3 regions of the Paenibacillus sp. BT-177 genome follow, and region 2 is predicted to be linked to each of the others. Evidence: riboswitches for the same ligand, from Rfam matches in the RefSeq annotation. Region 2 holds a riboswitch; each other region holds the start of a gene.

The links. Region 2 has a riboswitch for glycine ahead of OIU26_RS16535 (alanine/glycine:cation symporter family protein). Riboswitches for the same ligand answer to the same signal wherever they lie in the genome.
Region 1: it holds a riboswitch for glycine, as region 2 does, so the genes downstream of both, gcvT (glycine cleavage system aminomethyltransferase GcvT) here and OIU26_RS16535 (alanine/glycine:cation symporter family protein) in region 2, are expected to answer to the same signal.
Region 3: it holds a riboswitch for glycine, as region 2 does, so the genes downstream of both, sdaAB (L-serine ammonia-lyase, iron-sulfur-dependent subunit beta) here and OIU26_RS16535 (alanine/glycine:cation symporter family protein) in region 2, are expected to answer to the same signal.

Annotation. Positions count from the first base shown of each region.
Region 1 is NZ_JAOYTP010000001.1:1,223,022-1,232,845, forward strand. Features, by position in the region: gene OIU26_RS05600 (mannitol-1-phosphate 5-dehydrogenase) at 1-631, opposite strand, end outside; gene OIU26_RS05605 (PTS sugar transporter subunit IIA) at 628-1,062, opposite strand; gene OIU26_RS05610 (BglG family transcription antiterminator) at 1,059-3,134, opposite strand; gene OIU26_RS05615 (PTS mannitol transporter subunit IICB) at 3,218-4,696, opposite strand; gene gcvH (glycine cleavage system protein GcvH) at 5,123-5,521, opposite strand; glycine riboswitch at 5,914-6,013, shown strand; glycine riboswitch at 6,014-6,110, shown strand; gene gcvT (glycine cleavage system aminomethyltransferase GcvT) at 6,190-7,290, shown strand; gene gcvPA (aminomethyl-transferring glycine dehydrogenase subunit GcvPA) at 7,414-8,769, shown strand; gene gcvPB (aminomethyl-transferring glycine dehydrogenase subunit GcvPB) at 8,766-9,824, shown strand, end outside.
Region 2 is NZ_JAOYTP010000005.1:62,466-72,289, reverse strand. Features, by position in the region: gene OIU26_RS16565 (sugar phosphate nucleotidyltransferase) at 1-931, shown strand, start outside; gene OIU26_RS16560 (thioredoxin family protein) at 1,123-1,638, opposite strand; gene OIU26_RS16555 (beta-glucoside-specific PTS transporter subunit IIABC) at 1,773-3,629, opposite strand; gene licT (BglG family transcription antiterminator LicT) at 3,855-4,703, opposite strand; gene OIU26_RS16545 (LacI family DNA-binding transcriptional regulator) at 4,937-5,908, opposite strand; gene OIU26_RS16540 (glycoside hydrolase family 1 protein) at 6,119-7,576, shown strand; glycine riboswitch at 7,745-7,829, shown strand; glycine riboswitch at 7,841-7,935, shown strand; gene OIU26_RS16535 (alanine/glycine:cation symporter family protein) at 8,094-9,512, shown strand; gene OIU26_RS16530 (iron-containing alcohol dehydrogenase) at 9,570-9,824, opposite strand, start outside.
Region 3 is NZ_JAOYTP010000011.1:11,709-21,532, reverse strand. Features, by position in the region: gene opp4B (oligopeptide ABC transporter permease) at 1-673, opposite strand, end outside; gene OIU26_RS22645 (ATP-binding cassette domain-containing protein) at 687-1,613, opposite strand; gene OIU26_RS22640 (ABC transporter ATP-binding protein) at 1,591-2,622, opposite strand; gene OIU26_RS22635 (ThuA domain-containing protein) at 2,951-4,555, opposite strand; glycine riboswitch at 4,770-4,884, shown strand; gene sdaAB (L-serine ammonia-lyase, iron-sulfur-dependent subunit beta) at 5,096-5,785, shown strand; gene sdaAA (L-serine ammonia-lyase, iron-sulfur-dependent, subunit alpha) at 5,775-6,674, shown strand; gene OIU26_RS22620 (Ig-like domain-containing protein) at 6,827-9,163, opposite strand; gene OIU26_RS22615 (serine hydrolase domain-containing protein) at 9,301-9,824, opposite strand, start outside.

The sequences.
Region 1 (9,824 bases), on a different contig from region 2:
ACTTGCGTTCAATGTAAGGCTCCAGATCCTGCACGTAAAGAATGCCTTCGATTTCTTCATGGTCAGCTGCCATCTGCGAGCGATCCACCACCCACTCGTAAAAAGGCTCTACCTGCACATGCAATGGATCCTCATGATGCTGGATCGGCACAATCCGGTCTACAGCAGCATTGGGGAAATATACTGAAGCCTCTGCCTTGGCACGAGTCGCCTCATCGAGTAGCGCAAAAACATGCTCTTTCAGTTGGGCGCTGCCTCCAATTGCATTTTCGCAAGCAATCACATGCAGCGGGCCTGCTCCACGCTCTACCCGCCGTGCTATCCCCTCGGCAATACCTGCTGCAATATGCCTGAGGATGCTAACCCCGACTGCGGTCGTTACCAGATCAGCATGGCTTACTGCATCCGCTACAGCGGATGCATCTCTGCCGTCAATCGCGGTTACATTCGTTACTGTCTCCGTATCCTTCGTATCATTCGCCAATTCAACAGTATATTGCTTGCGGCGTCGTAACTCAGATACAAGTGTCTCGTTGACATCTGAAAAAACAACCTCATAGCCTGCACGCGACAGAATCAGCCCAATAAAGCCGCGACCGATATTTCCTGCTCCAAAGTGGACGGCTCTCATAGCTCCAGCTCACTTTCGAACAGATCTATAATTTCCTGTGGGATCACCGCGTTGCGAAGTTTGTCCATGTTTTCTTCCTCCGCACATACCACAGCGATACTTGTCAAAATCTCCATATGATCGCCGCCTTGGGCTGCAATGCCGATCACCATGTATGCTTTTTCTTCCCCGAAATCTACGCCTTGCGGGAACTGAACGATGGAGATGCCAGTGGATTGAACAAGTGTCTTAGATTCCTTGGTACCATGTGGAATAGCCAGCCCGTTCCCGATATAGGTGGATACAATCTCCTCGCGTTCAAGCATCTTGTCAATGTACTCAGTTGTAATATGTCCTGCATCCAGCAGGATTTGTCCTGCCATACGAATCGCCTCATATTTGTCTTTGGCGGTTGCGTTCATTTTTATTTTGTCTATCGTCATAATACTCACGGTAGGTTCCTCCCTGTCCCTAATTTACTGTGAAAAAATTCAGCCAGCTCAGTCGATATATAATTGGCAATCTGATCTCTGCTACCGTGTTCCAGTAGTGTAATCATGTCTTCCTGCAGCAGTAATGCACTAATCTCGCTCAATACCTCCAAGCTTTCTTTCGGTAACTCACGAGGTCCCAACATCAGCAGAACGCATTCTACTTGTTCGTCTACATCCGCCAACAGCGGCTCAGCCAGCCTATACAAGGTCAGCGAAGGCTGGCGAATATAGGGACTGCGTGTATGAATTAAAGCAACGGAGGTATCAGCAATCACCTGACTACCTTGGCGCTCTCTTTCCATAAGTTGTTCAGCAACAACAGAAGGCTCTGTGACATTTCCCCGCCCTGCCTCCAATATGCATATAGCCTCTATGGTAGCTGGCATATCCATCCCTTGATTTTCCAGTGGATACACTTGAAATTGCTGTACAATGTGCACAATCTCCTCAAGACTTTTCCGTAGACCAGTAAGCCACTCCATGCCCTGGCCGGGCAGAACAGCCTGTTCCTGACGATGATCACTGAGTTGATTGAGTGTAATATGCTGAATGAAATGACGCAGGCGCTCACTCTCCTCTTGCGTCAGCAGCGGGCTGATTTTGAGATACCGATCCGGCTCAAGCGGCAGCTCCACTGTCGAAATGATCAGATCATAATCCTCCTTGGGAATCCGCGTTGCCTCGTACCATGAGGCCCTATCCACGATTTTGATCTGTGGCAGCTCCTTGGCCAGTCTTGTTGCCAGAAGTCTGGAGGACCCAATTCCGCTCGTGCAGACTACGATTGCTCGAACCTCCCGCTGCAATTGTCGCAGCCGCTCCAACGAAGCGCCAAAATGCATGACCAGAAATCCGATCTCTTCATCTGGTACTTCCATTTCTGTCATATCCGCCGCAGCCTTTTTGACCGAGTCGAACAAGCTGCCGTAATCCTTGCGGATTTGCTGAAGGAGAGGGTTGCGGATCGCTCTCCCTTCCCTCAAACGTTTGAATACTGGAGCCATATGGGCAATTAGCCCTTCACGCAGGACACGATCCTCTGCTAATGGTGTGCCTGTCTCTGCCTCTACACGACGAATCAACTCATGAACCGACTCCAGCAGTACAAGATCATCCAGTGGCAGCAAGCGGGTGGAATGATCCTCAGCATCACGGAACAGCAACCCGAAATAACATCGTTCCGGTTCTGGAAATTCAATATCCAGCGCCGCTGACAACTCTGCGCATATGCGCTCCACCATAGCTGTGCGCAGCATGATATTATCCTCTGAATCTGTTTTCGAATACGAGAGACGATGATCCACAACGTACCCAAGGCGCAGACGTGCCAGAGAAACGCAAATTTGAATCAGCAGTTCCATATATTTGCTTTCCACCATGTTTTTCAGCCATTGATCATGAGGCTGCCAGAGGGCATTCTCCACGGTTAGCAGGTTCTCTCTGCCAATCATCTCCAGCAATTTTTCTGTGACACGTGTTACGGGACGAAGCTCCTCTCCGGAAAACAGATCCGATTCATCCAAATATTCGAGAGCAAGCTCAGAAATCGCCCGTCTTTTGTCTATCTCCCGTCCTGTAATCTCGACACCGTATCCCCGTCTGCGCACAAGCATGAGCCCTCGATCTTCGATCCAGCCTTGTAATTCGTCCAGATCATGACTGACCGTAGTTACTGTGACTTTCAAATCCGATGCTAGCGCCAGCAGCTTGATCGGCTCCTGTGTATCCAGCAGCATGCACAGAACTACAATTTTTCTCTCCTCAGCCGAGTATTCGTCTGACTTCGTATGCAGCAATTGCTCCCGCAGACTTGCAAGCTGAATCGGGTCGGCATCCACAAAAATACCGATCCCTGATTTTTTCTCCAGCTTTACCTCATGAGCCGCCAACCAACATTCAACTGCGCCAAGTTCCCGATGAACCGTCCTTGTGCTGACATTGATCTTCTCAGCAATTTCCCCGGCCGTAACCTCTTGGGGCTGCTCCAAAAGATACTCTACGATGTCAGATTGTCGTTTCGTAATATTCATAAGCGCATACCGTTCCTTCCCAAGCTCTCATCCCTTCCAGCAGGAAATACAAACTGTATACAGCCGGCCTGACTTTATGGGGATTAAGAATCGGATTTCAGCCGTTCAACCAGCGCTTCGTATTCAGGGCTCTTCAGGAAATTGTCAATGGAAATGTGCTCAGCATTCGGGGCTACCGTTTTAGCCCGGTCTGTCAACGTTTTTTGTGTAATGACAATATCCGCATCCTGTGGAATTTCACTGATTGCCGTATTCGTTACCGTAACGCCCACGCCCGCCTGTTTCATTTTTTTGCGCAAAATTGAGGCTCCCATGGCGCTTGAACCCATACCTGCATCACAGGAAAAGACAATTTTATTCACCTCGGATTTATCCTTAAGCGTTCGATCTGCGGCAATCTCGGCAGCACGATCGGATGCGCGGTTATCTTCCATTACAGTGGCGTTAGCACTTGCACCCTTGCTTTGATTTTTCATATCTTTCAGACGGGATGCAGCTTCCTCCAGCCCCTCTTCCTTTTGCTTACCAGTTTTGAGTAATACTGCGGCAACCGCAAAGGATACGACCGCAGCTGCGATTACTCCGCTCAGCATCGGCAAATATCCGCCTTTGGGTGTCATCAGGAAGTAAGCAATGATACTGCCTGGTGAAGGAGCAGCAACCAGTCCGGCACCTGTCAACATAAAACAGAAGGTTCCCACAACACCCCCTGCTATAGCAGCGAGAATCAGAATCGGCTTCATCAAAATATAAGGGAAATAAATTTCATGAATCCCGCCGAAAAAATGAATAATGACTGCACCAGGAGCAGACGACTTCGCAGAGCCTTTACCGAACAGGCAATAGGCCAGCAAAATACCGAGTCCCGGGCCAGGATTGGATTCAAGCATGAACAAAACGGATTTTCCTGTTCTTGCAGCTTCCTCCAGCGCAATCGGACTCAATACTCCATGATTCAGTGCGTTGTTGAGAAATAATACTTTTCCGGGCTCAATAATGAGATTGACAAGCGGTAGTAGCCCTGCGTTCACGAGGAACTGTACCCCTGTCGACAACACTTGACTGATGGTTTGCACGACCGGGCCGATCGCCACATGCGCTAGTAGTGCTAGAATGGCACCGATAATCCCAGCCGAGAAATTATTGACCAGCATTTCAAAACCTGATTTGACTTTGCCCTCAATGGCCTTATCGAACTTCTTCAATATCCATGCAGCCAGCGGACCAGCTACCATCGCACCCAGGAACATCGGGATATCGGCCCCCACAATGACACCCATCGTCATAATGGCACCGATCACACCTCCACGCTGTCCGTGAATCATTGTGCCTCCCGTGTAACCGATCAACAGCGGCAGCAAATAATTTTTCATCGGGTCAACCAGTTGTGCAAACCCCTCATTCGGGAACCACCCGGTCGGAATAAAAAGTGCTGTAATTAATCCCCACGCAATAAAGGCTCCCATATTGGGCATAACCATACCGCTGAGAAAACGGCCAAAACGCTGTACGGCGACACGAGCGCCACCGCTTGAACTGGACTTTGTGTCCACTGTGCTCATATTCATATCCTCCTTGTGAGTAACTAGCATCACTACCTTTTCTTAAAATTCATACTAAATGACAGCGCTCTCTTCATCAACGAAATGAAAACGTACTTTCGTCATGAACGTTGATGACAACATTTAAATTTAAAATAACGGACAACGTATTATACCTGCATAATTCTTCTTAATATGACCGATAACAATAGAAATTAGTCGAAAAAACAGTGCTGTAAATCTGCACCTTATATAGAGGAGCTCACCTCTAAATCTAATAAATTGACGTAATTACGTCTTCTAAAAGACAACAAAAAAATAGCCGCCATGTCAGATCATAGCGACTATTTTATACACAAAACGAGCGGACTAACGATGCTTTTATTCAATTCAATATCCATATAAAAATTTAGAATAAAGCGCTAATATTCCATCTTATATTGCTCATTATTGTTCATCCGAAATCAACTGCTCGTACTGATCCGCAGACAGCAGCTTGCTCAGAGCTTTCTCGACATCATTGCCCATCTCTACTTCGATCATCCAACCCTCTTCATAGGGTGATTCATTCACCAGCTCAGGTGTACTTTCCAGAGCTTCATTTACTTTCAAAACGGTTCCCGTCACCGGAGCAAAAAGATCGGATACGGTCTTCACCGATTCAATTGTACCAATCTCCGTCCCCTGTCCAATCGTTGTTCCCGCCCCAGGTAATTCCACAAAAACAATATCACCCAATTGATGCTGTGCAAAGTCTGTAATGCCGATCCGCAACGTCCCATCCACTGTGCGCTGAACCCACTCATGTTCGTCTGTATACCAAAGTTGCTGTTTCACTTCACTCATCCTGCTTCGCCTCACTTCCACATGAATAAAATGCTTTTGATCACCTGTATTAGACAAGTTAAGATTATGACAACAAGAACATCCATGTCAATAATACTAACAAAAATACTCCATACCAACTAATATAGCGCAGTCTATAAAAAATGATAACTTGTAACAAACGCTTACATATCCTTATTTATACAATAAATGTTTTTCATATTGTTTTATATGACATTTTTATTGACATTTTGAATGGATTTGCGTATTAATGGGTTATAGTAATTGCTTTTGAAAATACCTCGACAACTGCAAACGCGGATGAACGCGGAGGGAGAGACTACCAAAAATATTCGCATCGCTGTTGTCGTTTGTGAGACAGTTGGGCACGCGAATCGGATCAAGTTGTTATCTGCAAAACCGGGTAACATACCGTTGATCCAAAAGGTAGCGCCGAAGGAGTAAACTTGCATTGCAGGTGAATCTCTCAGGCAAAAGGACCTCTGCCGGACGCATCTCTGGAGAGCATCCGTGAAAAGAGCGGATCACCCAAGGGGAAACCTGGTTCACACCGGGGTAACTTTCTGGTATCAAGGACAGAGCTGAAAGAAGAGTATGGACTGCCGTCTATACGTTTCTTTTAGCCTGTCTTTTTTGTTTAGCCGATTACACTGGATAGGAGTGGAAAAATGTCTAATTTGCGAAGAACACCACTATATTCGTCCTACGGGACGCAGCCCGGGGTTCGTTGTATTGACTTTGGCGGGTGGGAACTCCCCGTTCAGTTTAGCGGCATTCAAAAGGAGCATGAGGCCGTCCGACAACGTGCAGGTTTATTCGATGTATCGCATATGGGCGAGTTCTTGGTTGAAGGCAAAGAAGCTGAGGCTTTTTTGCAACAGGTAACCACAAATGATGTCAGCCATTTGGAACCGGGCCAAGCACAATATTCACTCCTGTGTTACCCCGATGGAGGCGTAGTGGATGACTTGCTTGTATATTGCAAAGGACCAGAGCGCTACATGCTCGTTGTGAATGCCTCCAACATCGACAAAGATTGGGATTGGCTCATACGCCACGTACCAGCATCGGTTCATCTGGAGAATGTGTCTGATGCGATAGCATTGCTGGCATTACAAGGACCGGAAGCAGCACGTATTACCGCAGCCGTGACAGATACAGATATTACGAATCTGGCATCTTTCCGATTCCATGAGAACGTGCAATTGTTCGGAGCAAAAGCACTTGTCTCGCGAACTGGATATACCGGCGAAGACGGTTTTGAATTTTATATCTCTGCTGAGGAAGCACCCGCCGTGTGGGATGGTTTGCTTCGTTGCGGTGAATCGTATGGACTGATTCCCGCTGGACTTGGTGCTCGCGATACGCTGCGCTTCGAGGCACGGCTACCGTTGTACGGACAGGAGTTATCTGCCACAATTTCACCGCTTGAGGCTGGTTTAGGTTTCTTCGTCAAGTTGAACAAAGGAGATTTTATCGGCAGGGAAGCACTGCAACGTCAAAAAGAACAAGGAATTCCTCGCAAGTTGATCGGGCTGGAAATGATTGACCGCGGTATCCCGCGCGCTCATTATCCGGTGTTCGCTGAAGGTCAACACATCGGTGAGGTCACAACGGGTACTCAATCGCCCACCTTGAAGCGTAATCTGGGGCTGGCCCTGGTGGACAGTCGTTTTAGCACCCTATCGACACCGCTGGAGGTCGAAATTCGTGGTAAACGCCTGCGTGCGGAAGTGGTCCCAGCCCCCTTTTATAAACGGCTACGCTGATCTTAATCCTCTTCATTCTAAAAAAGCGATCATGTCAGAAATAAAATTCTGGATTTTCCAATTACGACTATGTATTAGCTAATTTACTATCTAAATTTTGCTTTTCGAAAGGAGCCAGAACCTATGAAGCAGCATCGCTATCTCCCCATGACCGAACAAGACCAAACCGAAATGCTGCGTGTGGTGGGCGTATCATCCATTGATGATTTATTCAGTGACATTCCAGAGGCTATTCGATACCAAGGGGAACTCCCTCTTTCCTCTCGGCTCGACGAAAGAGCCTTAACCCGCCACATGACCGAGCTGGCCGGACGAAACGCCAATACAGATACACATGCCAGCTTTCTTGGTGCAGGTATTTATGATCATCATATTCCATCCGTTATCCAACACATCACCTCACGTTCCGAATTTTACACAGCCTACACCCCCTATCAGCCGGAAGTAAGCCAGGGCGAGCTGCAAGCCATTTTTGAATTCCAGTCGTATATTTGCGAATTGACAGGTATGGCGGTAGCTAATGCCAGCATGTACGATGGGGCTACAGCTCTGGCGGAAGCGGGCTCATTGGCCGCTTCCGCCACGCGTCGTAAACAGCTTATCGTATCAAGGTCTGTCCATCCAGAGGCACGTCAGGTATTGGCAGCCTATGCACGCGGATTGGATTTGGACATTGTGGAAATCGGCTGTTCGGATGGCGTAACGGATGTCGATGTACTAGCCACGGCCGTATCGGAACAGACGGCGGCTGTTTTGATCCAAAATCCCAACTTTTTCGGAGCCGTGGAAAATCTGAAGCCGATGGCTGACCTCATCCATGCGCATCAAGGGCTTATGGTTGTTAGTGCCAATCCACTGGCACTAGGCTTGCTAGAGACCCCTGGTAAGCAAGGCGCGGATATTGTTGTAGGAGACGCGCAGCCACTTGGGATCTCGTCCTCCCTCGGCGGTCCGACCTGCGGTTACTTCGCCGTTTCCCAGGCGCATATGCGCCGTATCCCTGGGCGTATCGTAGGCCAAACCACAGACCGTAACGGCAAACGCGGCTTCGTGCTGACCTTACAAGCGCGGGAACAGCATATCCGCCGCGAAAAGGCCACGTCTAACATTTGCTCCAATCAAGCGTTGCTCGCTTTATCTGCATCTGTATATTTGTCTGTCATGGGTAGACAGGGGATCAAGGAAGTAGCCGAGCTAAATTTGCATAAAAGCCGTTATGCGTTAGAGCAATTGCTGAGCTTGAAAGGTGTATCTACCTCGTTTAATGCACCAACCTTTAATGAGTTTGCCCTTAAACTGCCTGAGGGTACAGATATGAGCAAACTCCAGGCCGAGCTGCTAGCTGCCGGATTTATCGCTGGCTACGATTTGGGCCGGGACTATGAGGAACTTGCTGGTCACATGCTGATTGCCGTGACGGAGCAAAGAACCAAAGAAGAGATTGACCAATTTGTACACACCTTGGGGGGATTGCTATGACACACACCGGACAGGATCAGAAACAAGAACTGTTAAAGGAACACGATCAAACGCTCATTTTTGAATTGAGCCGTCCGGGTCGCATCGCTTATTCCCTTCCCGATTGCGACGTTCCCCGTCGCCCGGTGGCAGAGCTTTTGCCGGATTATGCGCTGCGCAGCCAACCTGCGGCATTACCCGAGGTATACGAAGTAGATGTTATTCGCCATTATACCGCCCTGTCCCAGCGCAATTTCGGCGTCGACAACGGATTTTATCCGCTTGGCTCGTGTACGATGAAATACAATCCGAAGGTGAATGAGGATGTTGCCCGTTACGCAGGCTTTGCTAAAATTCACCCATATCAGCCGGAGGATAGCATCCAGGGGGCTATGGAGCTGCTGCATACGCTCCAAAATGATCTGGCTGCGTTGACCGGCATGGATGCCGTCACGCTTCAGCCCGCTGCTGGCGCCCATGGCGAATGGACCGGGCTGATGATGATCCGCTCGTACCACGAAGCACGTGGCGAGCGACGTACCAAGGTGCTCGTGCCGGATTCCTCGCACGGAACGAACCCCGCCAGTGCAACCGTCGCGGGTTTCGAAACAATCACCCTACCCTCCACCCCTGAGGGGCTGGTGGATCTGGATGCGCTGCGTCAAGCCGTAGGCAACGACACCGCTGCGCTCATGCTGACCAATCCGAACACGCTTGGTCTGTTCGAGAAGCAAATCACTGATATTGCTGCGATTGTACATGACGCAGGTGGCCTGCTCTACTATGACGGCGCAAATTCCAATGCTATCATGGGGATTACCCGCCCTGGGGATATGGGCTTTGATGTGGTGCATCTCAATTTGCACAAAACGATGAGTACTCCGCACGGTGGAGGGGGCCCGGGCGCTGGACCCGTCGGCGTAAAGCAGCGACTGATTCCCTTTCTGCCCAAGCCGCTTGTCGTACGTGATCCGCAGGGTAGGTACCGCTGGGATCGGGAGCAGGGAGATTCTATTGGGCGGGTCAAAGCCTTTTATGGCAACTTCGGCATTCTCGTCCGTGCCTATGCCTATATC
Region 2 (9,824 bases):
GGGGGCTGTTCCAACTGAGCCCTCGGACAAATATGGATATATTGTGCCTTCATCTCCTTTGTCTGACCAGGAATATTATAGAGTGAGTTCATTTGTAGAAAAGCCTGATCTGATTCGCTCCGAAGTATTGATCCGTGAAGGAGCGTTATGGAATTGCGGAGTGTTTGCTTTTAGACTCGGCTTTTTATTGGATGTGCTGACACAAATGGGTTTACCAGCCGATTATGAAACACTTTCGACAAATTACGCAGACTTGCCTAAAACCAGCTTTGATATTGCGGTAGTAGAACACACTCGTAAGCTCTCCGTGCTCCCATATCATGGAGAATGGAGAGATTTAGGAACATGGGATTCGTTGGTGCGGGAAGTGAGTTCAAAGCTGAGCGGTCCCGGATATATTTCAGAAGCATCACATGACTCGCATATCATCAATGAACTGGAGATTCCGGTCAGCATCTGGAATGTCCCAGACATTATTGTCGTTGCTGGACCGGATGGCGTGTTGGTTACGGATCGACAATCATCAACGGGGATTAAGGATATGGTAGCAGAAATTGAAATTGGACCGCGTTTTGAGGAGCGCTTTTGGGGTAAGCAAACGGTCTTATCCCATCAGCAAGCAGCAAGTGGGTTACAAACGGTCACCAAACGGGTTGTCATTTCGAAGGGGAGATTTATCAGCTATCATGAGCATCAGTTTCGAAAAGAGGTTTGGACCATCGTTTCAGGAACCGGAAGCGTCTGTATCAATGGGATGACACAGACCGTCAGCCCTGGTATGGTCATCGTTGTAGAACCTGGTACCAAGCATTTTATAGGTGCAGTAGAGGGAGATTTGGAATTCATTGAGTCACAAATCGGACATATCGTATCCGAAACGGATATTATTCGATATGAATTTCCCGATTCGATTGATGCTCGTACTGTATAATCGCCTGCAATATAGGAACGGATGGGTGTAAACAAGGCTTTCCGAAGCGAGTGAAGAGCGCTAGGAACTATTTTTAATCAGCTTGATGATTTGGACATTCTTAATAAAAGGTATTCATGCGTTGTTCGCTTGAATACCTTTTTTGCATGAATAACTCGTATTGTTCTTAATGAATTGGATAGGAAAGAGGCTTATAAAATGAGTTTTTTGGAGGTTAGCCACTCTTTTACGGCATCTGTACTGAGGTCTCTTTTCGGCGTCCATTCTATTTTATCCACCAGCTTGCCGTTTCTGAATTCTGCAATCGTGGGGGTGTATTTTACGTTGTAATCTGCTTTGAATTTATTCCATTGGGCTTTGTCCTTATGAATTTTGTGAACGTTCAAAAACGTAATTTTGGAGCCCAGATCATACTGTTCGATCATCTTGTTAAAGTTAGGCTCAAATCGGTTGCAGTCGCCACAACTGGGTCTGCCAACATAAACAAATACACTTTGATCCTGCTGAATGAATTGTTTAAAACCATCAATTGTAACCGCATTCAAGTGGTCATATATTTCGGGGTAATTGCTTTTGCTCGCTTGGATCTCTTTATCTTTCTGCTGAACTACCCGCTCTAGGTCTTGAAATTTAACTACAGCTGAAATAGCGATACCAATGATAAGCAACACAATGACACTTAACCCGGCGATATATCCTTTTTTCACAGAAATCCTCCTTTTTTTACAATCTCAAACTTACAATATATGATATTTCCGTTTTTCGCTGTAACACTTGTCTCATGATGTATAAAAAAGAAGCTTTCCATTAGGAAAGCTTCTTTTAGTCTGAAAGTTAAACGTTAGACTACAACAGTCAATAAGTAATCCTCACGTTTCACTTCAGTTTCCATGGTGTTCAGTACATCCAGGTATTGAGCGGAATTGGTTACGATGATCGGCGTAGTCGTTGTATAGCCTGCCGCCTTAATTTGTTCGATATCAAATTCAAGCAACAACTGCCCTTGCTTCACCACATCACCCTCTTTGACGCGCTTGTCAAAGAATTGTCCTTTCAGCTTCACCGTATTAACACCAACGTGAATCAGAATTTCTGCTCCGTCATTGGAAGTAATACCGATGGCATGTCCGGTCGGGAATACGGTCGTAATCGTTCCGTTAACCGGAGATGTCAGCACACCCTCTGTAGGATCGATCAAGATTCCTTTTCCCATAGCGCCTGAAGCAAAAGCAACATCAGAAGATTGTTCCAATGGCAGCACTTTACCTTGCAACGGACTTACGAGGATTTCCTTTTCGATTGTTACTTCTTTTTTTACGGGTGCTGTTTCTGTTTTTGCAGCTTCTTCTTTTGGATCATCAAAGCCCAAAATCATAACCAATACAACTGCGAGTACAAAGGCAACAAGTAAGCCGAGGACAACCCACAAGAATCCAGCTCCAAAATAAGTTGGAAGCGCCAGTAAACTAGGCAGGGAGAAGGATTTTGCAGTCGCTCCACCGGAAGCGATAATCGCGCCCCCAATACCACCAGAAATACAAGCATAAATGAACGGCTTTTTCAATTTCAAAGTTACACCATAAATCGTAGGTTCAGTAATCCCGAATACAGCTGCCAGTGTAGAGGAACCAGCCAAAGCCTTCATTTGAGTATTTCGTGATTTCAGGAATACCCCCAGTGTTGCACCAGCTTGAGAAAGTACGGCTGCTGTAAGCATTGGAAGCATCGTGTCATAACCCAATGTTTGAATATTGGACAGCATAATAGGAACGAAACCCCAGTGTACGCCGAAAATAACAAATACTTGCCAGAATGCCCCAGCAACAGCCCCGGCGATCAATGGGCTTAAATTGTATACCCATGTAAAACCGTTCGCCAAGCCTTGACTAATCAGGTTACCGACTGGACCAAAGGCCAAAAACGTCAATGGAACAACGACCAGCAGTGATAGCATAGGTACGATAATGTTTTTAACTGATTGATGAACAAAGGAATTAAACCAGCGTTCCACATAGGATTGTACCCATACCGCGAGAATAATTGGGATTACACTGGAACTGTATTTTATCAGAATGATTGGAATCCCGAGAAAAGCCAGTTTTGCCGGATTGTCCACCGCTGCAATAACATCCGGGTACACGAGTGCTCCAGCAACTGCGACTGATACAAAGGCATTGGTCTTAAATTTACGGGACGATGTAATAGCTAGGAATATAGGCAAGAAATAAAATACGCTGTCCGAAGCGGCATTCAGAATGAGATACGTACCGCTTGCAGTATCAATCCAATGAAGCGACGCAATTAAGGCCATAATCCCTTTGAGCAAACCTGCTCCGGCAAGAGCACCCAAAAGAGGGGAGAAAATGCTGGAAATGATATCGACCGCTTTGCCGAGAAAATTCGTTTTTTCGGAAGATTCTTCTTTTTTCGCATTTGGATTATCCGCATCCTGCAGATTTGTTTCTGCCATCATATGCTCAAAGACTTGGCCTACATTGTTACCGATGACCACTTGGAACTGTCCGCTGCTTTCCACCACTGTAATGACACCAGGCGTAGCTTCCAGTGCAGCTTTGTCCGCTTTTGTGCGATCCTTTAATTTAAATCTCAAGCGTGTAGCGCAATGAAATACCGAATTGACATTCTCTTCGCCGCCAACGAGAGTCACTATTTTTTTGGATAGCTCTTTATCACTCATGTTCAGAACTCCTTAAGTGTTATTCTTGCTACTGATAGGATTTACCGTTTACAGCTGTTGCTAAGATGCGCCGGCGTGCATCTTTATAACCTTGTAAACAAGAAAAACCTAAACTCGTGGTGAAAACGACGCACTCCTTCTATGAGGGAACGTTGATTTCACCATCAGTTTAGGTTTTGCCTGCCTTACCAGTCACAATCCATGAACGATGAGGATATGAAGTTTTTAGCCTGATATGTTATTACGCTCAGTTACCCGATGAATGTGAATCGTTAGATATACATATTCATCCTTGCTTAAATATTGATCATATGTTTTTTCCAGATATTCATTAATTTTTTGGGCACAAGCAAAAGCTTCGGTATATGTTTGCTTTACCTGGTTGTACAAAAATTCTTCACCACTGTGAATAACCTCTTTGCGAATCACTCGCATTGCAAAATATTGCAAATGGGTCAAAAATCTCGAATAGCTAAAAGAAGACTCATCCAGCACAATCCCATAATGATACGTAATAATGTTCAATATGTGTTGGACAATCTCGGTCATTTTCAGTGTAGCCTTCATCTCGTTACCGTCGATCCGTGCATTCACCATATGCAATGCAATAAATCCCGCTTCGTCTTCGCCCAATTTTACACCGAGCGTATTTTCTATTTTTTGCAGAGCATCCAGTCCAACTGCAAATTCTTTTTTGTAAAAGCGTTTAATTTCATACAGCATCGCGTTTTTGAGTGCTAATCCTTTTTCTTCCCGCTGTATGGCAAAATGAATATGGTCGGTCAATGTTAAATAAATGTTATCACTTAACTCCGTATCCAGCACTTCTGCTGCATGGGTCACGATTTCATTCACGACCTCCAGATGAGACACGGGAATATCGTTCAGCAGCTCAGTTAGTCTGGCCGTGAACTCGTTTTCATTTAACATGAAAATCTTATCTATTTTATGATCATCGACTTGGTCGCCAGCCACCTTTTTGAAGGAAATACCTCTTCCCATGACGATAACCTCTTTGCCTTTATCATTTTTAGTCAACAGGACGTTGTTATTGAGCACCTTCTCAATAATCATTGAAGTTCCCCCTCCCATCCTTTACCAATAAAAAATGCCCAAGCACAATTCAATACTATTGTTAGCAATAGCACTCAATTGAACTCAGGCATTGCCCGCATCACCGGTCACAATCCTTCGATATAGTGCTATTGTAGCACAAAAAAAAGCGATTTCAACATATTTTATTCTCTTTCGACAAAAAATATTTTATATTAACGCCCATTTGCCTAGTTTGCGAGTCAACAGTAACTTTAAGTGGTCGTACGCTCAATGAGGCTGTACTCCAGCGAATGAAGCTCCATTTGGCGTCCAATCAGCTGAGGAGAAAGCATGAAAAAAGCATTTTGTGCCTGAGCCATAATGGGATTTTGAACCGTTGTAATTCCCATCGTGTGCGCCAGCTCCGTGTTATCAAACCCAATAATCGCCAGATCTTCTGGTACCTTCAGCAATTGTCTGCGCGCTTCGCAGAGAATGCCCACTGCTACATAATCGTTTGCACACAAAATAGCCTCCGGAAATTCCTCACGATGCTGTAATAAATTGCGCACAACCTGTTCGCCGTCACGAATGTTATAAATAGAAGAATAGTTCCAGTGCTGCAACACTGGCAGATTGTGTTCACTCATGATCTGCTCATAAGCTCGTTGTCTGCTGTGAGTATTGATGCTGCTTGGACGACCAAAAGCATTGGCTATACGTGTATAGCCTTTTTGTATCAAATGTTTGAGCGCTAACATATATCCTTCATACTGATCCATTGCGACGGAGCGAATATCGGTATGCTCCATTCGCTGCCATGCCACGATCGGTCCATATTTGCAATAAGTACTCAAAAAATCAGTGTCATTCACGCAGGAAATGATAACCAGCGCATCGACTCTTTTTCTTTTTAAATCCTCGAAAGCTTGAAGCTCTTTCTTTTTGTCTTCTCCCGAAGTATAAATAATGGTTTGAAATTCATATTGTCCTGCGATTTCTACAAAGCTGTCCAGAAATGCCAGAACAATTTCATTAATAGTTGATGTGATGATACCAATCTGAAGCGTTTGGCCCTTGGATAAAGAAATCGCATTCCGATTAGGAACATAATCCAATTCCTGCATGATTTTCAAAATTTTAGTTCTGGTTTCGTGGCTTACATGGGGGGACTGATTTAACACTCTGGATACCGTAGCTTTGGAAAAGCCCGCCAGTTTTGCAATTTGATCAAGATTCGACATGATGCTTCTCCTCACCTAAGAAAAAAATACTTGACATGAAACGCGTTACAACAATTAGGATGCTTATGAGGGCATTACGTCTATTTTAAAGCATCTGTCGATGCATTTCAAAGGAGAACGGTTACCGTTAGTTATGGATTCGCATTGCAGCACCTGACGGGTTACTGACTAAAGTGAAAACATTAAATTAAGGAAAGAGGTTTTCATACCATGACGAAGACGCTAAAAGGATTCCCGAAAAACTTCCTCTGGGGCGGGGCAACTGCAGCCAACCAATTGGAAGGTGCTTTTGACGTAGATGGAAAAGGTCTGTCCAGCGCAGACATGATAGCCTATGTACCTAAATCAGAACGTAAGAACGATCATGCTATAGAAATTTCGTCCGAACGACTGGAGGACATCTTGGCAGGGAAGGTAAACGCCCGTTTTCCAAAGCGTGAAGGTGTGGACTTTTACCACCACTACAAAGAAGATATTGCCTTGTTTGCAGAAATGGGCTTTAAAGTATTCCGGATGTCCATCCACTGGTCGCGGATTTTCCCGAATGGATATGATGCCGAGCCGAATGAAGCAGGATTGCAATTCTACGACAATGTATTCGATGAGCTGCGCAAGTATGGTATTGAGCCTTTGGTAACACTGTCGCATTATGAAACACCGCTAGGTTTGACACAGAAATATAATGGCTGGTTGGGACGCGAAGTCGTGGATCATTACGTAAAATATGCCGAAACGGTATTTACACGCTATAAGGATAAAGTAAAATACTGGCTGACCTTTAACGAAATTAATGTCATGACTATGAGCCCGTTTACAGGCGGCGGTGTGGTTATTGACCGTGTAGAAAACAAGCAACAAGCGATATATCAAGCATTGCACCATCAATTTGTAGCAAGTGCATTGGCGACCAAACGGGGACATGAGATCATTCCGGGCGCTCAGATCGGCTGTATGCTGGCCCGCATTGAAAGCTACCCACATACGTGTAACCCAGAAGATATCCTGAAAGCACAGCATGAAAATCAAATGAACCTGTTCTTTACGGATGTGCATGCTAGTGGGGAATATCCCAACTATATGAACCGCTATTTTGAAGAAAATAATATTGTGATCCAGACAGAACCCGGCGATGCCGAAATTTTGAAAAATAACACGGTCGATTTTATCTCATTTAGTTACTATATGACCTTGACCGTATCGGCAGGGCCAGAAGGCGAAAAGGCAGCAGGGAACCTGATAGGCGGTGTGAAAAATCCGTATTTGCAGTCCTCCGACTGGGGATGGCAGATCGATCCGATCGGCCTGCGTGTTACACTGAATACGTTTTATGATCGCTATCAAAAGCCACTGTTCATCGTGGAAAATGGCCTGGGTGCGTATGATAAGGTAGAAGAAGACGGCTCTGTGCATGACACGTATCGCATTGATTACTTGCGTCAGCATATTGCCCAAATGAAGGAAGCGATTGCTGACGGTGTTGATCTGATTGGTTACACCAGCTGGGGACCTATCGACCTTGTGAGCATGTCTACGTCCGAAATGTCCAAGCGCTACGGATTTATTTACGTTGATCTGGATGATGACGGTAACGGAACGCTTCAACGCTCCAAAAAGGACTCATTTAACTGGTATAAAAATGTGATAGCAACCAACGGTGAAGAATTATAATTCCATATCGTTTTGGCGGGTACAGCAGAGAAAATCCTCAGGATGCAATCTGCTGTACCCGCTTTTTGTATAGACACTCTATTGATTCTTTCCGAGGGCTTCACAAATTTTTCACTTGTAATAAGCTGAAATTTTTCTGTATAATGAATAAAAATTTCATATGTCTGGTTGATGTTTGCGGGAGATGGAATGAAAGTTCCAACCGAAGGGGCAAAACTCTCAGGTGCTTAGGCTGATTTACAGCAACGAGCAGGGACCGTAAACGGACAGAACTCTGGAGAGACCCTTAATTGGGCGCCGAAGGTGCACCGCAGATCACATCTGCTTAAACTCTCAGGCAAAAGGACAGAGACGCGAATAACCTGTGACAGGGATAGCCCTAGGCTTTTTATAAGCTTTTAGAGGTGAAATCCTGCACAAGATGGTTGTATTTTTTCGTGCCTTTAACCTCTCCAGGAGTCGAATCAACAGATTTGACTCTTTTTTGTTTTCTACTATGCTGGAGGAGCGGGTTGAAATGAATTTGGTACATGTGTTAGAAACGATTAGCAGTTGGATATGGGGGGCGCCTCTCATCATCCTTGTTATGGGAACGGGGTTATGGCTGACCATACGTCTAAAAATGTTGCAGGTATTCCGCCTGCCCCTCGCGATCAAGCTCATCGGTAAGGCCCCGAATGAAGGTAGCGGGGATGTAAGTAGTTTTGCGGCTTTGAGTACGGCATTGGCGGCTACCGTCGGTACAGGAAGTATTGTCGGTGTAGCGACAGCCATTAAGCTGGGCGGGCCGGGTGCCTTGTTCTGGATGGTCGTTGCAGCCTTCTTTGGGATGGCGACGAAATATGCGGAAGGTGTACTTGCGGTAAAATACCGGGTGAAGGATCGGAATGGACAATTTTCCGGCGGCCCGATGTATTATATTGAAAAAGGCCTGGGACGCCGTTTTAAACCGTTGGCGATGCTGTTTGCTTTTTCAGGGATGCTGGTAGCGTTGTTCGGAATTGGAACATTCCCTCAGGTCAAGGCGATTGTATCTTCGACTGAAAACAGTTTTGGCGTTCCGCCGATTGTAACGGCGCTGACAATTGCTGTCCTTACAGGTCTTGTGACCATTGGTGGACTCAAAAGCATTGCCAAGGTATCGACGAAGGTCGTTCCTTTTAAAACAGGCCTGTATGTATTAATTTGTATCATTGTACTGATTCGATTTGCTGACCAACTTCCTGCCGCAATTGCGCTTGTGCTTCATTCGGCATTTTCAACTACATCGGCAACCGGCGGATTTGCAGGAGCTACGATTATGCTGGCCATGCGCAGTGGGGTAGCCAGAGGTATTTTTGCCAACGAAGCTGGATTGGGGAGCGCACCGATTGCAGCCGCAGCTGCCAAAACCAAATGGCCTGCAGAACAAGGGCTGATTTCCATGACAGGCGTATTTATTGATACGATGGTTATTTGTGTGATGACCGGGTTGACGTTACTGGTTAGCGGGGTGTGGAGCGGGCCTACCGATGCAGGCTTGATGACTCAGCAAGCATTTTCCAGTGCATTTCCGCTGGGAGCAGAACTGCTCACCATCATCCTGATTATGTTCGCATTCACCACCATGCTCGGCTGGAACTATTACGGAGAACGCTGTGTTGAATATTTGCTTGGGGTCAAGTGGATCAAGCCTTATCGTTATTTGTTCATTGTACTGGTTGGCGGGGGCGCGTTCATTAAATTGGATGCGATTTGGCTGCTGGCAGATATTTTTAACGCAATGATGGCTTTTCCGAACCTGATTGCACTGCTCGGCTTGTCAGGCATTGTCGTTGCAGAAACCCGAACCTATATGAACTCTTTGTACCCTAATAAGAAAAAGGGCATTCTTGCAGGTGCCAATGTAGGGGCGGCTATTCAAGTAGAAGAAAAAGGACAAACGATCAATTCATAAATAATAAAAGGGAGTGCTCTCAGCCATCACAGGCTTGAGGACACTCCCTTTTAATTGTTATAACGATGCACGCAAAATAGCTAAAATATCTTCCTGTTTCAGCTTTTGATAATTACCGAAACCTCCGTGCTCCATTTCACGGGCCGCAATGCTTGCGATGTTTTCCAATTGTTCATCATTAATGTTGTAATCGGCCAGGGTAGAAGGGGCACCAAGACTTGTCCAGAACGCACTTAGACGGTCAATACCTTCCAAGGCAATTTCTCTGTCAGTTTTACCTACAGTGTCCAAGTCGAACATACTGAGCATCAG
Region 3 (9,824 bases), on a different contig from region 2:
GCGCCGTTTTCACAAAATCCTTCAGACGTGTGTCAATGACCTCATTGCGCAAATACTGAATCGTAGCCGTTGTACTGAGTAATGCGCCTGTAACCGCCGGTAGAATGAGGTGATATGACTTATTCACGTAATATGACCATGTCCCCGGCTCTACACCTACATCCACACTGCCGCTGGTTGGAAACCAGCCAAGCCTGAACCCAAACACGTACAACAACAGCAATGCGAGTATAAATAGAGGTGTCGCAAAGCTGAGATAGGTATACCCGACCACGGTTTTATCCAGCAGACTATGCTGATAACGACCGCTGAGTACTCCCAGCGGAATGGCGATCAGATACGTTAGAACCAGAATCACAACACCCAGAAAGAACGTGTTCCCCAAACGACTGCCAATCAAATCGGTAACGCTAATTTTATGTACATAAGATTTGCCCAGATCCCCATGAGCAAGCTGGACGAGCCAGTTCCCATACTGCACCCACACCGGGTCATTCAATCCCAGTCTTTGCCGCTGTTCTTCCAGTGCAGCCGGATTTAGATTGGGAGTTGAAGTGATGAGCCCTGTCAGGGCATCCCCTGGCATAGCCTTAGCTAGGAAAAATATAAGCACACTCAGTGCAAAAAGTTGAGGGATCATAACCAGCAGCCGGCGCATTGTAAATTTCCACATATTCTGTCCCCCCTTATGGTAGCGCGACTTGATGGGATGAACTTACTGACTTTAGTGCAAACGGCTTTCCACTCGCGTCTAGATGTTTGGGCAGCTCTGACTTGTAAGAGGATAAAAGCTTTTGCCTTTTTTGAGCATTATCCAGCCGTTTCGCAGGATCGATACTGGGAATGGTGGCAATAAGCCGCTGGGTATACAAATGCTGTGGACGCTCATAAATATCTTGCTCGCTCCCCTGTTCCACTAAGCGACCTCGGTACATGATGCCGATTTGGTCGCACATATGGCGGATAATCCCCAGGTCATGACTAATGAACAAATACGTCAATTTGAACTCCCGCTGCACATCCTTCATAAAATTAAGCACCTGTGCCTGCACAGAAACGTCAAGCGCTGATACGGGCTCATCTGCAATAATCAGTTTTGGGTTTAATGTCAGCGCACGCGCAATCCCGATCCTTTGCCGCTGTCCCCCGGAAAATTCATGCGGATATTTGTAGGCCGCATCAGCGTTCAAGCCAACCTTTTCCAGCAGCATCTGTACTTTCCGCCGTTCTTCCTCATTACTCAGCCTTTCAAAGTTTCGCAGTGGTTCAGCAATGACATCCAATATGCGCTTGCGCGGGTTAAGCGAAGAATAGGGGTCCTGAAAAATCATCTGAATGTCTCTACGCAGCGGATGGCGGTTATTACGACTCAGAGCCGTAAGATCCTTGCCATTAAAAAGAATCTGTCCGCTCGTCAGCTTATTCAGGCCGATAATCGTTCTTCCTGTCGTCGTCTTTCCACAGCCGGATTCTCCTACTAGCCCGTATGTTTGGCCTGCCTCTATGCTGATCGACACGCCATCCACTGCTTTTACCTGATCAACGACACGCTGGAAAAAACCGCCGCGCACCGGATAATGAACCTTCAAATCATTTATCTCTAGTAGTGCCATGAGCAGCCTCTCCCTTTGTCTCATCTTCAAAATGAAAATGTTGGTAACATGTACAGCGGACCCAATGGCCGGGAGAAATTTCACTTAATCGGGGATGGTCTTCATGCATTCTCTGCTGAATCCAAGGAATACGCGAAGCAAAGCGACAGCTATTGCGAGGAATATCTTGCAAGGAGGGAACAATACCACCGATGACATGCAGCGGTTCTCCCTTGGTATGCGATCCCGGCATGGAGGCTAGCAAGGAACGCGTATACGGATGCTGTGGATGCCGAAATAATTCAAAAACATCAGCGCTCTCCACGATTTCTCCGGCATACATGACCACCACACGGTCGGCTACTTCGGCCACAACGCCAAGATCGTGCGTAATCAGAATAATTCCGCTTCCGGTCTCCTGTTGAAGCTGTTTGAGCAAGTCAAGAATTTGCGATTGAATGGTTACATCGAGCGCAGTCGTCGGCTCATCTGCAATAATAAGAGAGGGTCGGCAAGCTATGGCAATCGCGATCATCACACGCTGGCGCATCCCTCCTGAAAGTTCATGCGGATACTGTTCATACACACGTACGGGGTTGGGTATATCCACGCTTTCCAGTAGCTCCAGTACACGTTCCCTTTTTTGCTTCGTAGATAGGGACGTATGATAATCGAGATTTTCCTCGATCTGCTTACCAATGCACATTAACGGGTTAAGTGCTGTCAGCGGGTCCTGAAAGATCATGCCAATGCCCGCTCCGCGGATTTTATTCATTTGCCCTGAGGAGAGACGGATCAGATCCGTGCCTTTAAAAAGAACCTTTCCTTCGACACGTGTTCGCTCCATGTCATGCAGTTGTGGGATCGAAAGTGCCAGCGCGCTTTTGCCACAACCGGATTCTCCGACTACAGCCAGCACTTCATTGGGATTGACCGTCAGATCCAGATGGTCGACTGCGGGGTGATATTGATCCTTGATGCGAAAAGATACGGATAATCCCTTAATCTCCAACACAGGTTTGATATTCAATGCGCGCTTCCTCCATTCTCCATGGTCTTGTCCCGCTTATTCTCACCATGTTTGATGTTTAAAACCTCTCATGAACATTACATACCGTTTTTGTCGGAATAATTTGAATACATCCTATCACCAGTATATGGATATATCAATTAAGATTATGCTATCAACATCATTTAAAAAATCAATGATCCAGCAGTAGCGCGACTTTCCTGGCACAAAATGTAATCAAATAACCAACCACAGGTTAATTTTCATCACAAAAAAGCCGTTTGATCCCCTACAGAGGATCAAACGGCAAACTAGCACCCAACCGCTCACACTGAATTCTTTACGTTTATTACGAAGCCGCTCCATAAGAGCCCGACTTGAACGTTTTTGGATCGTACCATTTGTAGCCTGCTGCTGGAGCAGACCAAGGCTCGGGTTGCGGTTCTGTGGAAGCCGCAGGCTCCTCAAACGGCAGAAGCTTCGTCGGTTGATCCAGCGTTAAACCTGCCACATCGGATAATTTGGTGTAGTCCTGCTTCCACGCAAGCCACTGGACCGTTTGCACCAGGAAGGTGGCATCGTCCACTTCCTTGAAACCATCATATGTCTTTTTCGACTGTCCGTTTTCTTCACGCGCATATTTCGGTGTAGCATCTTCTACAGGGGAAGAATCACCGATAAATGCTGCCTTGCCTTGACCCACCTTGGAGATCGCAGCATAAGGCCCTTCCGCACGGCCTCCACCGTTATAGACACCATGGTCTACAGCATTACCCCATTTTTTCGTACCTGTAGGGATATAGGCAATTCCTTTGGCTTTGGTAGGATCAATAATAGCCAGCGTAGATCCCGCATGCATGGCAATCGAGCGTACACCCTTGGTAATGCCGAAGGATTGATCTGCGGCTACAATGTCCGTAGCATTCACGTCGCCAAGCGCATTGTAACGGAAACGAACACCAAAGTTGGTCGCCAGCCAATCGGAGCTAGTTAACCCCTGCATCGCCGGTGATGCTGCTTCTTCTGTAGTCATCCCTTTGGCCGGATTAGTATAGGCTCCACGACGGTAGCCATTCATAACCTCAGAGGAATCCCAACGGTTTTTGTTACGGTCCGCATTATAGTGGTCGGAGATGAAGAAAACACTTCCCCCGTTATTCACATATTGCAGCAGGGCAGCCTGCTCGGATGCCTTAAAAGCAACATTCGCTTCACCGATGATGAACACATCATATTGGCGCAGCTTATCATAGGTTATGGCCTGTTCTCCATAAGTAAAAGGAATGGGACGGTTCAGTTGGTCCACTGTAAAACCTACATTACGCAATCCATTGGCAAAGTCGGAGAAGGCGCCTTCAATGACCCAATCTGCTGCCCCAGCCGTCTGTGCGTGCGTATTATCGAACAGCACCTTTTTGCCGTTGCCATCCGGCAGTGTAGTACCGGGTTGACCCGGGTTTCCAGGTTCAGGTTCGCCAGGTTCACCTGGTTCCCCCGGCTCGCTTCCGTTCACCAGTTCAACAGTGCTTGGACTTTTCACTCCACCAAAATTATTGTAGGTGCCAAGTGTACCCGTCACACGGATTTTGCTGCCAATCAGCTCAGGATGGCCTGTTAGCCCAAATTGCCCTCTGTACGCTGATGTCAGCTGTACATCCAATAGATTAGACGTGCTACGTTCATTGGCCTGGTCGGCAATCAGTACGTTAAAATCATTCGCAAACGGAGAAGAAAAATTAGCCGTTTTCGATCCGGTAGCATGTCCGACGATGTAACCTTCCACCGTCACTGTGCCTCCACTGCCTTGGCGCTGGAGTGCCTCGGCTACTGTCAGTGCTCCCTCCGCTTTGACCTGACCGAATGGAACGAAGATCCCGATCAGCAGCGATACGATCGCTGCCAGATGCAGCACCCCTTTCAAGCGTGAACCTGTGAACCGCAAGCCTTTTACCATACGTCAATATCCCTCCTATAATTCCATAAATGTGCTTGTCCTCTATCAGATTAGCTATCAATCTTCTAATTCCTTCCTGATTTCATCCATAATTATGTAAATTTTAATCTTTTTTATTGGAAACTCGCCTGTTTATGTAAAAATTGAACCCTGCGATTGACACCGAGCACGGCATACATTACGCTAAGAAAGATATGTAGAACGGTATACGCGAATGAAGATGACGGGAGAGTCTGTCCAGGGGCTTACACGCTGGCGGCACCGAAGGAGCAAGACGCCAACACCCGGCTGGCGGATAATCTCTCAGGTCCATGTATCGTCATCTGACGCAACTCTGGAGAGAGCGCAAGCCACCCAAGGGGTAAGGCGGTAAGGACACCGCACGAAACTCTCAGGTAACGAGGACAGAGATAAGGGAAACTTCCTTATCCTGTCCTTTTTTGCGCTCACATTGTACGTCAGCATTAGGAACCGTCATAGCCGCGCAAAAACGCGGAAATACCATATACTATGGTACTAGAACATACAGGGGGCCACACCATGCGTTTCAAAGATGTATTTTCCATTATCGGTCCGGCCATGACCGGACCTTCCAGTTCACACACTGCAGGCGCGGTGCGGCTTGCACGCGTTGCCCGTCACTGGCTCGGGACGCAGCCTGACCGTGCCCGCATGACACTGTACGGCTCTTTCGCCGACACATACAAAGGACACGGTACAGACCTAGCGCTCATCGCAGGACTGCTCAATTACGATACAGACGACCACCGAATTCCAGATGCCGAGCAATGGGCGGAGCAGGCCGGGATGACCGTGGAATTTGCCGTCAGCGGACTACCCGCCCCCCATCCGAACACCGTCCGTTTTGAGCTGTGGAAGGGTGAGGATCAGCGTACACTGCTGGGTTCCTCCATCGGCGGTGGCAGCATCCATGTCCAGCAGCTCAACGAATTCCGAGTCAACCTGACCGGAGAGCTGTCTACGTTGGTGCTTCTTCACTCGGATAAGCCCGGTACATTAGGTGCGGTGACTTCAGCGCTCGGCGCTGCTGACATTAACATTGCCTATATGCACGTGGATCGCAAAGGTCGGGATGGAGAAGCACTTACAGCCATCGAAACGGACAGTCCTCCTACGGCTGAATTAATCGCAAAACTACGATCCTTACCACATATGTACGAAATTAAAACGATTAATTTGAAAAAAGGAGCTGAATCTGATGCGATTTAGCCATCTGCATGAAATCAGCGCTATATGCGCGGAGGAATCCACCACGATTGGCCGCCTGATGATTCAAGAGCAGGTACAAGAGACGAATACAACGGAAGAAGAAATTTTCCGCCAAATGTCTGATTATTATGAAGTCATGAAGGAGGCCGTTCATCGTGGTCAGACGCAAGACACCGTATCCCGCAGTGGATTAACGGGCGGCGACGGCAAGCGCTTAGCCGAATATCTGCGGACAGGGGAAACCTGCTCCGGCGATGCCTCCGCGCTCGCCATGGCTTATGCGCTCTCCGTGTCGGAGGTTAATGCGTCCATGGGGCGCATTGTCGCCACGCCCACTGCAGGTTCATGCGGAGTCATCCCCGGTGTGTTCATTAGTGCGCAGGAGCGGTTCGGCTGGGATGATGAGCATATGGTGCACGGCTTGTTCGCAGCCGGAGCCATTGGCTACGTCATCGCCAACAATTCCTTCATTTCCGGCGCGGAGGGAGGCTGTCAGGCTGAGATTGGTTCAGCCATCGGGATGGCCGCTGGCGCTATGGTCGAGCTACGCGGTGGCACACCTGAGCAGGCCGTTCACGCCGTAGGCCTAGCGCTCAAGAACACGCTCGGCCTGATATGCGACCCCGTCGCCGGACTCGTCGAGATTCCGTGTATCGTGCGCAACGGGCTGGGAGCCGTGACCGCACTTGCCGCAGCGGATATGGCTTTGGCGGGTGTGCGCAGCGCCATTCCGTCTGACGAAGTCATTGACGTGATGCTTGAAGTCGGCAGCGCAATGCCGTCAAAGCACCGCGAGACCGCCAAAGGCGGCTTGGCCCAGACACCGACTGGCAAGCGTTTGACCGAATCCCTTACACGCAACACACTGGCCAAGAAAGATAAGTCGTAGCTTCTAAGCTCTAAACCAACTACTTTTCCTCTACAAAACAAAACGAATATCTCTCCCACACATTAAGGGAAAGAGAATTCGTCCTTAAAAAAAGAGCAAGCATGTCGTCCCTAGACGCATGCTTGCTCCTTTTCTTTTCAATTGATTACAGATTACTGGACAGTTACCTGTACCTTCGTCATTTTACCTGCATATTTCACGGTAATTACAGCTTTGCCTTTGCCCTGTGCTTTAATGTTACCGTCTTTGACCGTCGCAACAATAATTCTGGACGAGGACCAGACAGCCGGCTTGGAGACATCCTTCTCCGACTCATCCTTATACGTGGCTGTAGCCGTAACCTTAGCCAGCTGCCCTGCCTTCAAAGTCAAGGCGACTTCGTCCGTTTGCAGATATTTAAGCGTATCAACATCAACAGGCACGCTGATCACCTTACCGCCGAACTTCGCCTGAATGTTAGCTTTACCGTAGCTGATCGCGGTAACCTGACCTTTTTTGACGGTGGCTACCCTGTAGTTGGACGTTTTCCATTCAGCTTGGGTTGTAACATCCTTTTCTTTACCATCACTGGATTTAACCACAATCGCAATCGTTTTTTGATCCCCGGATTTCAGTGATAACGCAATGGCATCCGCTTCAATCTTTTGTGCTACGTCTACTTCTACCGTAAATGTAATGGTTTGCTTGCCATATGAAGCAGTGATCGTTGCCTTACCGCTAGCATTAGCTTTGATCAAACCTTCGCTAACTTCAACTACTTTTACATTGCTAGTAGTCCAAGTGGCGTCCTTGGTTACGTCTGTTTTTGTACCGCCACTCTTAACGCCTGATACTTTCAGCTGCTTCGTTTCCTGAGCACCGAGTGCAATTACGCGCGAGTCTGTTTCCAGACGGTCTACAAGGCCTACTTGTACGTTTATCGTCAGTTTTTTGCCGTTATAGGTCGCTGTAATAACCGCTTTACCGGCCGCTTTACCCGTAATCGTTCCCTTGGACACAGAAGCAATATCTTCCGCACTTGAAGTCCATTCTGCATCCTTTGTAACATCTTCCTTACGCCCGTCCGCATAAGTAGCCGTCAGAGTCGCAGTATAGTCCTCATTAATATCTATCGTTGCCGTTTTAGAGGACAAAGATAGATCACCAGGTACGTTTACGGATACGGTAGCTGTGGCTGTTTTGCCGCCATAAGAAGCTGTGATCGTTGCCTCACCTGTTTTATAACCTGTGACTTCTCCCCCGCTGACAAAAGCGATATCTTCATTACTGGACTTCCACTCTGCTTTACTTGTGATATCTTCTTCCGTCCCTGTTACATAGGTTGCGGTCAGCTTGAGCTTTTTGGATTCCTTAGCATTCAAGCTGAGCTTGTCCTCGCTTAAATCCAGAAATCTAGAGGTTTCAACATCTGTCTTGATCGAAACCGTCTTATCTCCGTACTTAGCGGTCACTGTAGCCGAACCCGCTCCAATGGCCATAATCGTTCCTTTATTCACTGTTGCAATTTTTTCATCGCTTGATGTCCAAGCAGCTTTATCTGTGATATCTGTTACCGTACCATCCGGGTACACAGCAGATACCTGTATTTTTTTTGATTCATCCAAACGGAGAAAAATATTGGTTTCGCTGGCTTTCAGCTTATTCGTCTGATCCACATCCACCGCAATCGTAGCGGACATCGTGCCATATTTACCTGTGATTGTCGCCTTCCCTGTGCTATAGCCGGTAATAGTGCCTTTCAGAACATCTGCCACGGCTGTATTGCTGGAGCTCCACTCGGCAGACTCTGTAACATCCTGAGTCGATCCATCCGGGAACGTGGCTGTCAATTTAACCTTCTCCGTATCTTTTAACAAAAGAGAAACCTCTGATGTACTGGCATCCAGCCGTTTGACCTGCTCTACCTGTACAGCAATCGTTACGGTCTGTTGTCCATATACAGCCTTAATATTAGCTGAACCTGCTCCCTGAGCAGTAACTAATCCGTTGACTACAGTCGCTACCTTCTGATTATCCGAAGTCCAGGTCGCATCACCTGAAACCTGAGCTGTTGTATTATCACTGTAAGTCGCTGTCAGATTGATCTGTCCTGTACCGCTTGAACGCAAGTTCAGGCTTTGTACATTGGATGTCAGCGCCTTAACCTTTTTCGTTACATGTACCTGAACGGATTGTACCTTCTCCTTATAGGTCGCAATCACAGTGGCTTCCCCTTCAGCTTTGGCTGAAACTGTACCATTGTACACCGTAGCAATAGATGTATTATCACTTTTCCAATCTGTGCTTACGGTTACATTTGAGGTTGTCCCATCGCTATAAACAGCCGTTGCCGTCAACGCAGCTGTATCCCCCTGTTGCAAAGTTACCTCGTTAGACGAAAGGACAATCTTGGAAAGCACTGCTTCTGCTGCAGATGCAAACCCTGCATATGATGTAAAACTTGAAATCAGGATGACCAACGCCAGAAAACCGGACCATCTATTCTTCAAAATCTAATTCCCTCCCATTTCAAAGCTAAAAATTAAGGATTTCGCAAAATCCCTACACCTACGTTTTATGTCGTCATATGGAAAAGAATAGTTTAGACTTTAGAGAAAATTTGGTCCTTATTAACTAGAATCGGAACTTACAGACAGCTATAAGCTGCTGCACGAATTCTTAAATGGTGGTACTCTTCCATATTGGGATCAAGCTGATGCATATAAACGACGGAGAACTGTTCGCTCGGATCTATAGAAACCCAGGTGCCTGCCATTCCCGTCCAGCCAAATTCTCCAATCGAGCTGTTTGCATGCCCAGCCGCTTTATCCATTAACGTGCGTACACCCAGCCCATAGCCATAACCTGTATGGTATGAATTGGTGAAATCCGATAGTTGAGCTGTATTCAGATGATTTGTACGCATTAAATCAATGGTTTTTCTCCCCAATAAGTTCACACCTTTTACCGTGCCGCCATTTGACATCATTTGTGAAAATGTGAGGTAATCTTTGACTGTCGAATATAAACCTGCGCCTCCACCTTCATATATAGCATCTGGCTGATGATATTCATCCAGGAAACCCTCAATTTTTTCAAGTTTTCCGGCGTCTGTCCGTTGATACATGGAAGCCATCCGCGATTCAATATCTCCACGATAACGGTAACCTG